Pseudoduganella dura: one gene and its partners. The protein of the gene in region 3 interacts with the protein of the main gene of each other region in a pairwise test. Links are inferred from orthologs where the notes say so. Each region holds a gene or a part of one and is shown on either strand. Other genes may lie near its edges.

Region 1 (2,751 bases), 780 kb from region 3 along the record:
TTGCGGGGCACCCGATACGGGCCGCCCGTGTTTGCTTCATTTGTCGCCATGCCTTACTTCGTCGCCAGACCGACGCGGTTGATGCCCATCTTTTTCGCTTCGGAAATCAACTGGATCACGTCGTCGTACTTGCTTTCCTTGTCGCCCGCGATCAGCACCGGATAATCGGGATTGTCCTCGTGCAGCGTTGCCAGCTTGCGCACCAGGGCATCGCGGTTCGGCGCCGTTTCCGGCGCATCGGCATTCTTGCCCGCGATGCCGATCGACAGCGCACCATTGGGCTTGAGCGTGACCTGGATATAGGCATCCGGCGGACGCACCGATTTTTCCGCGTGCGGCAAGTCGATCGAACTCGGATTGTTCGAGCTCGGCATCACCATGAAGATGATCAGCAGGCACAGCATCACGTCGATATACGGCACGACGTTGATCTCGGATTTCAGCTTGCGGCCGCGGCCGCCACGCATGCTGCTGTTGAAGGAAGAAGCCATCGTGGTCTCCGTTCGTTCTAGCGCGACTGACGCTGCAGGATGTTCGAGAACTCTTCGACGAAGCTTTCGAAGCGGATCGCCAGGCGGTCGATATCATGCGAAAAACGGTTGTAGGCCACCACGGCGGGGATGGCCGCGAATAGGCCGATCGCGGTGGCGATCAGTGCCTCGGCGATGCCCGGCGCCACCGCCGACAGCGTGGCCTGCTGCACGTTGGCCAGGCCGCGGAACGCGTTCATGATGCCCCACACGGTGCCGAGCAGGCCGATGTACGGCGACACGGAGCCGACCGACGCCAGGAATGCCAGGTGCGATTCCAGCACATCCATCTCGCGCTGGAACGCCGCGCGCATCGCGCGGCGGGCGCCATCGAGCAGCGCGCCGCCATCGAACGTCTCACGGTTGGCGGCCACCGCCTGCTTGCCCTTGATGAACTCGCCCATGCCGGCTTCGAAGATGCGCGACAGCGCGCCGTTGTTGGCGCGGTTGCTGCCTGCGGCCTGGTACAGCTGGTGCAGGTTGCCGCCGGCCCAGAAGGTCTTTTCGAAATCGACCGTCAGGCGGCGCGCGGCGCGCACGTCGAACAATTTCTTGAAGATATAGGTCCAGCTGACGATGGAAAGGCCAAGCAGCAGCGCCATGATCAGCTGAACGATCAGGTGCGCATTGGAGATGAGGGCAATGAAGGAAAGATCTTGGGACTCGTTCATTTATAAATTAGTTGTACAATAGTAAGCAATTGGTGAGTACGGGCACGGTGCATGCCGGTAATCCGTCGAAGTGCAAAGTGCCCGAGGCCGGCCGGTCAGCTCACGTAGGCGCGCATGTGTCCGGCGACGGCGTCGGGCACCGCGCAGGGGCGCAGCGCGGAATCGACACAACCAACCTTGACATGAGCCGTGTTCAACAGGGTCGAGCCGCACCATGCCTGCTGCCGGAACACGACAGAGGCACGACCAAGCTTCTCGATAACTAGCGTCAAGTGTAGAGCATCGTCCAGTCTGGCGGGCGCATGATAGTCCGCGCTGACATTTTTCACCACGAACATCGCGTCGTGCTCTTCCAGCAGTTTCTGCTGCTCAACACCAATCGCGCGCAGCCATTCGGTACGCGCGCGTTCGAAAAACTTCAGGTAATTCGCGTAATAGACGATGCCGCCCGCGTCCGTATCCTCGTAGTAGACACGGACCTCCCAGGTGAACTCTGAAGCCATGGTGGTATTGTTACAAGTGTTATCAGGCAACATTCTACGCGATTCATGCAAAACCGTTGCCAAAAGTTTGCTGACGTTATGAAAAGCTGATCAGTTAAACAAATTCGTGGGAGCCCACCAATACTTGTAACATTCGCTTACGAATGGTGCACCAAGGCAATTAAATTCCGCCGCATCGTCGCCATGTCAGACACGCTTGATCGCCAGCGGACCGGCAGCCTGGCAAGTGGGCATCAATTCGATCATGTTCACGTTGACGTGCGGCGGCAAAGTGGCGATCCAGTAGGCGGTCGCGGCGATGTCGTCGGCCGTCAGCGGCGTGGTGCCTTCGTAGACCTTGGCGGCGGCGGCGTCGTCGCCCTTCAGCCGCACGTTCGAGAACTCGGTGCCGCCGCAAAGGCCCGGCGCGATATTGGTGGCGCGCACGCCGGTGCCCACCAGGTCCGAACGCAGGTTCAGCGTGAACTGGTCGACAAAGGCCTTGGTGGCGCCATACACGTTGCCGCCCGGGTAAGGGAAGCGCCCGGCCACCGAGCCCAGGTTGATGATCAGGCCGCTGTTGCGGGCCACCATGCCGGGCAGCACGGCGCGCGTCATCGTCACCAGGCCGGTGCAGTTGGTGGCGATCATCGTTTCCCAGTCTTCCAGCTGCGCCTCGTGGGCCGGCCGCACGCCGAGCGCGAGGCCGGCGTTGTTGACCAGCACATCGATATCGCGCCAGCCGGCCGGCAGCGCTTCGAGCGCCGCATGGATCGCCGCCTTGTCGGTCACGTCCAGCGGCACGGCGCGCACGTTCGGTCCCAGCTCGCCGGCCAGGGCTTCCAGCCGGTCTTCACGGCGGCCCGAAATCAGCACGCGGTGGCCATTGGTGGCAAAGATGCGCGCCATCGCGGCGCCGAAGCCGGCGGTAGCGCCGGTAATGAAGACGATCATGAGCATTCCTCGAAAGTGCGGTTGGCGTGGGTCCGCTGGTGGGTCAAGCGCTTCCACCATGCCCGGCAAATCCTCGCGATTGTAGCCGAATTGACAGTGTTTGGTCGCGCTACC
Region 2 (3,042 bases), 820 kb from region 3 along the record:
CGTGCCCAGGCGGGTCACCTCGGCCAGCCCGCGGGTGATCAGCGCGGCACGGGCATTCAGGCCCAGGCCCAGGCCGTCGGCGCAGCCGGTGGCGATCGCCATCACGTTTTTCACGGCGCCGCCGACTTCCACGCCGATCAGGTCGTCGCTCGAGTACACGCGCATCGTGCCGCCATGCACCGTGGCCACCACGCAGTCGCGCAGCGCGGCCGACGTGGAGGCGATGGTCAGCGCGCACGGCAGGCCGCGCGCCACTTCCTGCGCGAACGACGGACCGGACAGCGCGCCGCCGGGAATAGCGTCGCCCAGCACTTCGCGGAAGATCTGGTGCGGCAGCAGCCCGGTGTCATATTCGAAACCCTTGCACAGCCAGACCAGGTTGGGGATCGGGCGGCCCTTCAGGCTGTGCAGCAGCGGGCGCAGGCCGGCCACCGGCGTGGCCGCGATCAGCAGGCCGTCGTTGCCGTCGGCGTCGCGTTGCGCGTGAGCGACCGCTTCATCGAAATCGGCGCTCACGCGCAGGGCGGGGGGGAAGGGAAAGCCGGGCAGGTAGTGCGTGTTGTCGCGGGCCTCGGCGATGTCCGCCATGGCTTGCGCGTTACGGCCCCACAGCACGACATCGTGCCGGGCGGCGACGGCGATGGCGACGGCCGTGCCCCAGGCGCCGGCGCCCAGGACGGTGATGCGGCGCCGGCTCGTTGGATTGTCTTGCATGTCAATAACCCCAAATATCGCTGCCGCGCACGTAGCCGGCCAGGCCGTCGCGGTGACGCACCTTGATCCAGCCGTTCGCGCCGGGTTCCCCCAGCTCCAGCAGCACGCCCTTGTCGACCGTGAACACCACGGCGGACGCATCGTCCTCGGCCGCGCGGATTTTCACGTTCGGCGCACGGGCGATGACATTGCGGCGGCTCGACAGCCCGCGCGCCGGCGTCCAGGCCAGGTCGCCGGACACGTCGCGCACCTTGACCCAGTCGCCATAGGTAAGCACGATTTCCAGCGGCGCGCCGCGCGGCACGGTGAACAGCTTGACGCCCTTCGTGGAAGGCGCGTCGTACAGCACGGCGGGCGCCGCGCCAACCGTCTTGAAATCGGCAGCCCAGCCGGCGCCGCTCGCCAGTAACACGATGGCGCCCATTATCAAGCGGGTAATACTCATTGCTAAAAACTTTCGTCCAAAATGATCAAAGGCCACAACGGGCCTTTGATATGGGAGCGAAGCGGGCCTGGTGAAACACCGGGCCGCTTCTGTTCAGCCGGATTACTGAACGGTGCTGGTGCCTTCGGCCAGCTTGCCTTGCTGTTCGGCGATGGCCTGCAGGCGCTGCTGGTAGAACACTTCGAAGTTGATCTCGGCCAGGTGTACCGGCGGGAAGCCCGCGCGGGTGATCACGTCGGCGATGTTGGCGCGCAGGTACGGGTACACGATATTCGGGCAACCGATGCCCAGCAGCGGATCGAGCTGTTCGGCTGGAATGTTGCGCGCTTCAAAGATGCCTGCCTGCTTGCCTTCCACCAGGAATGCAACCTTGTCCTTCACCTTGGCGGTCACGGTGATCGTCACCGTGGATTCGAAGATGCCTTCCTGCAGTGGAACGGCGCCCACATCCAGGGCCACTTCGATCGACGGGGCTTCCTGCTCCAGGAAGATGCCCGGGGAATTCGGCTGTTCCAGCGACAGGTCTTTCAGGTAGACGCGTTGGATTTGGAATACGGGTTGCAGGTTTTCGTCAGACATGGAACGCTTTCAATGAATTTGGACAGATGATTATGTCGTCCGCCCAGGGGGGCCTGGATCAAACGCGTGGGCAATTGTAGCAAAACAAATATGCCTGCCAGCCTTTTTTTGCCCGGCGTTGTAATTTTATTAAATCGGCAAGAAATGTCAGCCGTTCAGCAGTGGATCGAGGCGGCCGGCCTGGTCCAGCGCATACAGGTCGTCGAAGCCGCCGACATGGGTTTCGCCCACGTAAATCTGCGGTACCGTGCGGCGGCCGGTTTTCTGCATCATCATCTGGCGCTGGTCGGGATCGAGGTCGACGCGGATCTTGTCGATGTTCTTGATCCCCTTGCTTTCCAGCAGCCGTTCGGCACGGATGCAATACGGGCAAACGGCGGTGGTGTACATCGTTACTTGAGCGGTCATGACGGTAATCCTCCTTTATTTGGTAATCGGCAACCCCTGGGTTTTCCATGCGTCGATGCCGCCGTCCAGGACGACCACATCGGCAAACCCCGCCTTTTCCAGAATCTTTGCGGCACCGAAGGCCCGCGTCCCTTTTTGGCAGACGACCACGGCCGTCCTGTTCTTGAACTTCTCCAGCTCGCCACTGCGCTTGGCCAGTTCACCCAGCGGAATATTCCTCGCATCCGGCAGGTGCCCCGCACCGAAAGCGGCAGCGTCGCGTACATCTACAATGGTGGCTTTGGCCCGGTTTATCAACAGCGTAACCTGCTGCGGGGTCGCCTTTTTGCCCCGTTGCGTCAGCAAGGGCCAAAGCAGCGCGCCACCGGACAAGACGGCGATGCCAACAAGAAAGATATGGTCGAGGATGAATTTCACTTAGCTTCCAATGGTTGAACTCAATCCGCGCATTATAAAATAGAAGACGAACAACGGCTCCGGCTGCAGATTTCCCATCCTACCCTTCTAAAAAGATTGCCCTATGTACAAAATTGTTTTCATGCGTCATGGTGAGTCCACGTGGAATCTCGAAAACCGCTTTACCGGCTGGACCGATGTGGACCTGACCGAAAAAGGCGTGAAGGAAGCGAAGTCCGCCGGTGAAGTGCTCAAGCGCGAAGGCTACACGTTCGACCTGTGCTACACGTCGGTGCTGAAACGGGCGATCCGCACGCTGTGGCTGACGCTGGACGAGATGGACCTGATGTACCTGCCGGTCAGGAACGACTGGCGCCTGAACGAACGCCATTACGGTGCGCTGCAGGGCCTGGACAAGGGCGAGACTGCCGCCAAGTTCGGCGACAAGCAGGTGCTGGTCTGGCGCCGCAGCTACGACATCCCGCCGCCGTCGCTGGAAG
Region 3 (3,345 bases):
GGGCTGGCACCCAGCGCCTGCAGCTTGTCCCGGACCTGCGCGGGCGCAAGCTCATAGCCGAGCTGGCGCAGCAGGCCTGCCAGTACGGTGTGATCATCGGGTTGCGCTACCCGTATCGCGGGCACGTCGGTTGGGAATGGCTTCGTCATCGCGGATGACCTCGCGGTTGGGATGGAAAGACTGCAGGCGAAAAAAAAGCCGGGGCGCGCCCCGGCTTTTTTCAACTCGACATCAAGCCAGCCTGCCGTGGCAAGCCTTGAACTTCTTGCCGCTGCCGCACGGGCACGGATCGTTGCGGCCGACCTTCGGCCCGATCTGCACCTGCGCATCCGGCATGCCGGCGGACGTGGGGGCCAGCAGTTCTTCCGGCGCCGCGTTCGGATCGAAGTCGGCGTGCTGGAAGTGGATGTTTTCCACATGCGACGAGGACAATGCCGCTTCGGCCGCTTCGACTTCCTCGCGCGACTGGATGCGCACCGTCATCACCAGGCGCACCACTTCGTTCTTGATCATGTCCAGCATCTGGGCGAACAGTTCGAACGCTTCGCGCTTGTATTCCTGCTTCGGGTTCTTCTGCGCATAGCCACGCAGGTGGATGCCCTGGCGCAGGTGATCGAGCGCGGCCAGGTGTTCGCGCCAGTGGCTGTCCACCGCCTGCAGCATCACGCTGCGCTCGAAGCCGCCGAACGCTTCCTTGCCGACGATCGCGATCTTGGTGTTGTACTGCTCGTCCGCAGCCGCGGTCACGCGCTCGACCAGGTCCTCGTCGGTCAGGTTGCCTTCCTTTTCCAGCATCCCGGCCAGCGGCACGTCGATCTGCCACTCCGAAGCCAGCACGGCCTGCAGCGCCGGCACGTTCCACTGTTCCTCGACCGATTCTTCCGGCACGTACTGGCGCACCAGGTCGGTGAACACGCCGTGGCGCAGGTTCTGGATCATCTCCGAGATCTCGGTGGCTTCCAGCAGCTCGTTACGCTGCTGGTAGATCACCTTGCGCTGGTCGTTGGCCACGTCGTCGTATTCGAGCAGCTGCTTGCGGATGTCGAAGTTGCGCGCTTCGACCTTGCGCTGCGCCGATTCGATCGACCGCGTGACGATGCCGGCCTCGATCGGTTCGCCTTCCGGCATCTTCAGGCGTTCCATGATCGCGCGCACGCGGTCGCCGGCGAAGATGCGCAGCAGCGGATCGTCCAGCGACAGGTAGAAGCGCGACGAACCCGGATCGCCCTGGCGGCCGGAACGGCCGCGCAGCTGATTGTCGACCCGGCGCGATTCATGGCGCTCGGTGCCGATGATGTGCAGGCCGCCGGCCGCCACCACCTGCTCGTGCAGCGCCTGCCAGCCGTCGCGCAGCTTTTGCGCGCGGGCTTCCTTGTCGGCGTCGGACAGGTTCGCATCCGCCTCGAGGAGCTTGATCTGGTTCTCCAGGCTGCCGCCCAGCACGATATCGGTACCACGACCGGCCATGTTGGTGGCGATCGTGATGGCCTTCGGCGAGCCCGCCTGGGCGATGATTTCCGCTTCGCGGGCGTGCTGTTTCGCGTTCAGCACGTTGTGCGGCAGCTTGGCCTTGTCGAGGATCGACGCCAGCAGTTCGGAGTTCTCGATCGACGTGGTGCCGACCAGTACCGGCTGGCCGCGCTCGTAGCAGTCGCGGATGTCGGTGACCATCGCCTGGTATTTCTCCTGCGCCGACTTGTACACCTGGTCCTGCTTGTCCTTGCGGGCGGACGGGCGGTTCGGCGGGATCACCACGGTCTCGAGGCCGTAGATGTCCTGGAATTCGAAGGCTTCCGTGTCGGCGGTACCGGTCATGCCGGACAGCTTGCCGTACATGCGGAAGTAGTTCTGGAACGTGATCGAGGCCAGCGTCTGGTTCTCGTTCTGGATCTTGACGCCTTCCTTCGCTTCCACGGCCTGGTGCAGGCCGTCGGACCAGCGGCGGCCCGTCATCATCCGGCCCGTGAATTCGTCGACGATCACCACTTCGCCGTTCTGCACCACGTAGTGCTGGTCCTTGTGGTACAGCGCGTGCGCACGCAGCGCCGCATACAGGTGGTGCACCAGCGTGATGTTGGCGGAGTCGTACAGCGAGGCGCCTTCCGGCAGCAGGCCCATGCCCGTCAGGATCGATTCGGCCTTCTCGTGGCCGGCTTCGGTCAGCAGCACCTGGTGCGCCTTCTCGTCCTTCGTGTAATCGCCGGGCACTTCGATGCTGCCCTTGCCGTCCGGCTTTTCCTCGCCGATCTGCAGGGTCAGCATCTTCGGCACTTCGTTGATCTTGTGGTACAGGTCGGTGTGGTTCTCGGCCTGGCCGGAAATGATCAGGGGGGTGCGCGCCTCGTCGATCAGGATCGAGTCGACTTCATCGACGATCGCGTAGTTCAGGCCGCGCTGCACGCGGTCGTTGAGGTCGAACACCATGTTGTCGCGCAGGTAGTCGAAGCCGAACTCGTTGTTGGTGCCGTACGTGATGTCGGCGGCATACGCCTGCTGCTTGACCGAATGCTCCATCTGCCCCAGGTTGACGCCCGTGGTCAGGCCCAGCCAGCGGTACAGCTTGCCCATGGTTTCGGCGTCGCGCTGTGCCAGGTAATCGTTGACGGTCACGATGTGCACGCCCTTGCCGGACAGCGCGTTCAGGTAGGCCGGCAGGGTTGCCGTCAGCGTCTTGCCTTCACCCGTGCGCATCTCGGCGATTTTCCCGTAATGCAGCACCATGCCGCCGAGCAGCTGCACGTCGAAGTGGCGCATCTTGTATACGCGCTTCGACGCTTCGCGGCATACCGCGAAGGCCTCGGGCAGCAAATCGTCCAGCGCTTCGCCGGCTGCGACGCGTGCCTTGAAGGCAGGCGTTTTCGCCTGCAGTTCGGCGTCCGACAGCTTTTCGTACTCGGGTTCGAGGGCGTTGATTGCCTTGACGGTTTTTTGGTATTGCTTGAGCAGCCGTTGGTTACGGCTGCCGAAAATCGCGGTCAGTAAGGACATGCTTGAATTCTTGAGTAAATGCCGTTTAAAAGAAGCTCGCTTCGCGACCTCGCCCAAAGCCTGTGGCAAAAGACCATGATTTTAGCACGGGGGTACTTGGGGATGGCCCGCCGGAAAGACAATAGCCTAAATGCAAATCGCCGCCTGCACCGCGGCCCTGGCCATTATCGTCCGGCACCGGCAGCGGCCCGCACCGCCGATGCTGCACGCACGGCGCGGCTATGCTATGTTTCGCGCATGCGATTCAACTCCCCCAACCAGAACCGGAATGCGGTCGAAGCCACGGACTTCCTGCGCCGTCACGACCGCCTGGCCCCGCTGCTGCCGGCCGTGCAGCGCATGGCCAAGCTGCAGCAG

The links.
Region 1: the proteins of secA (region 3) and ybgC interact in binary tests that used the Escherichia coli proteins (3 or more experiments, as listed by UniProt). The link is inferred for Pseudoduganella dura from one-to-one orthologs.
Region 2: the proteins of secA (region 3) and secB interact in binary tests that used the Escherichia coli proteins (3 or more experiments, as listed by UniProt). The link is inferred for Pseudoduganella dura from one-to-one orthologs.

The regions. Positions count from the first base shown.
Region 1 is NZ_WNWM01000002.1:1,201,639-1,204,389, reverse strand. Bases 1-2,679 are described here. They hold ybgC (tol-pal system-associated acyl-CoA thioesterase), read right to left. Parts: upstream 1,705-2,679; coding sequence 1,297-1,704; downstream 1-1,296. Other genes in these bases: GJV26_RS05475 (SDR family oxidoreductase), read right to left, coding at 1,891-2,637; tolQ (protein TolQ), read right to left, coding at 509-1,201; GJV26_RS05490 (ExbD/TolR family protein), read right to left, coding at 54-491; tolA (cell envelope integrity protein TolA), read right to left, coding at 1-50.
Region 2 is NZ_WNWM01000002.1:2,795,342-2,798,383, reverse strand. Bases 1-2,970 are described here. They hold secB (protein-export chaperone SecB), read right to left. Parts: upstream 1,739-2,970; coding sequence 1,262-1,738; downstream 1-1,261. Other genes in these bases: gpmA (2,3-diphosphoglycerate-dependent phosphoglycerate mutase), read left to right, coding at 2,667-2,970; GJV26_RS12205 (rhodanese-like domain-containing protein), read right to left, coding at 2,162-2,563; grxC (glutaredoxin 3), read right to left, coding at 1,886-2,146; GJV26_RS12220 (SH3 domain-containing protein), read right to left, coding at 716-1,159; GJV26_RS12225 (NAD(P)H-dependent glycerol-3-phosphate dehydrogenase), read right to left, coding at 1-714. In the rest of the region: more of gpmA, read left to right, coding at 2,971-3,042. UniProt on the Escherichia coli protein: One of the proteins required for the normal export of some preproteins out of the cell cytoplasm. It is a molecular chaperone that binds to a subset of precursor proteins, maintaining them in a translocation-competent state.
Region 3 is NZ_WNWM01000002.1:1,977,087-1,980,431, forward strand. Bases 32-3,304 are described here. They hold secA (preprotein translocase subunit SecA), read right to left. Parts: upstream 2,989-3,304; coding sequence 232-2,988; downstream 32-231. Other genes in these bases: GJV26_RS08650 (GNAT family N-acetyltransferase), read right to left, coding at 32-149; GJV26_RS08660 (DciA family protein), read left to right, coding at 3,091-3,304. In the rest of the region: more of GJV26_RS08650, read right to left, coding at 1-31; more of GJV26_RS08660, read left to right, coding at 3,305-3,345. UniProt on the Escherichia coli protein: Required for protein export, interacts with the SecYEG preprotein conducting channel.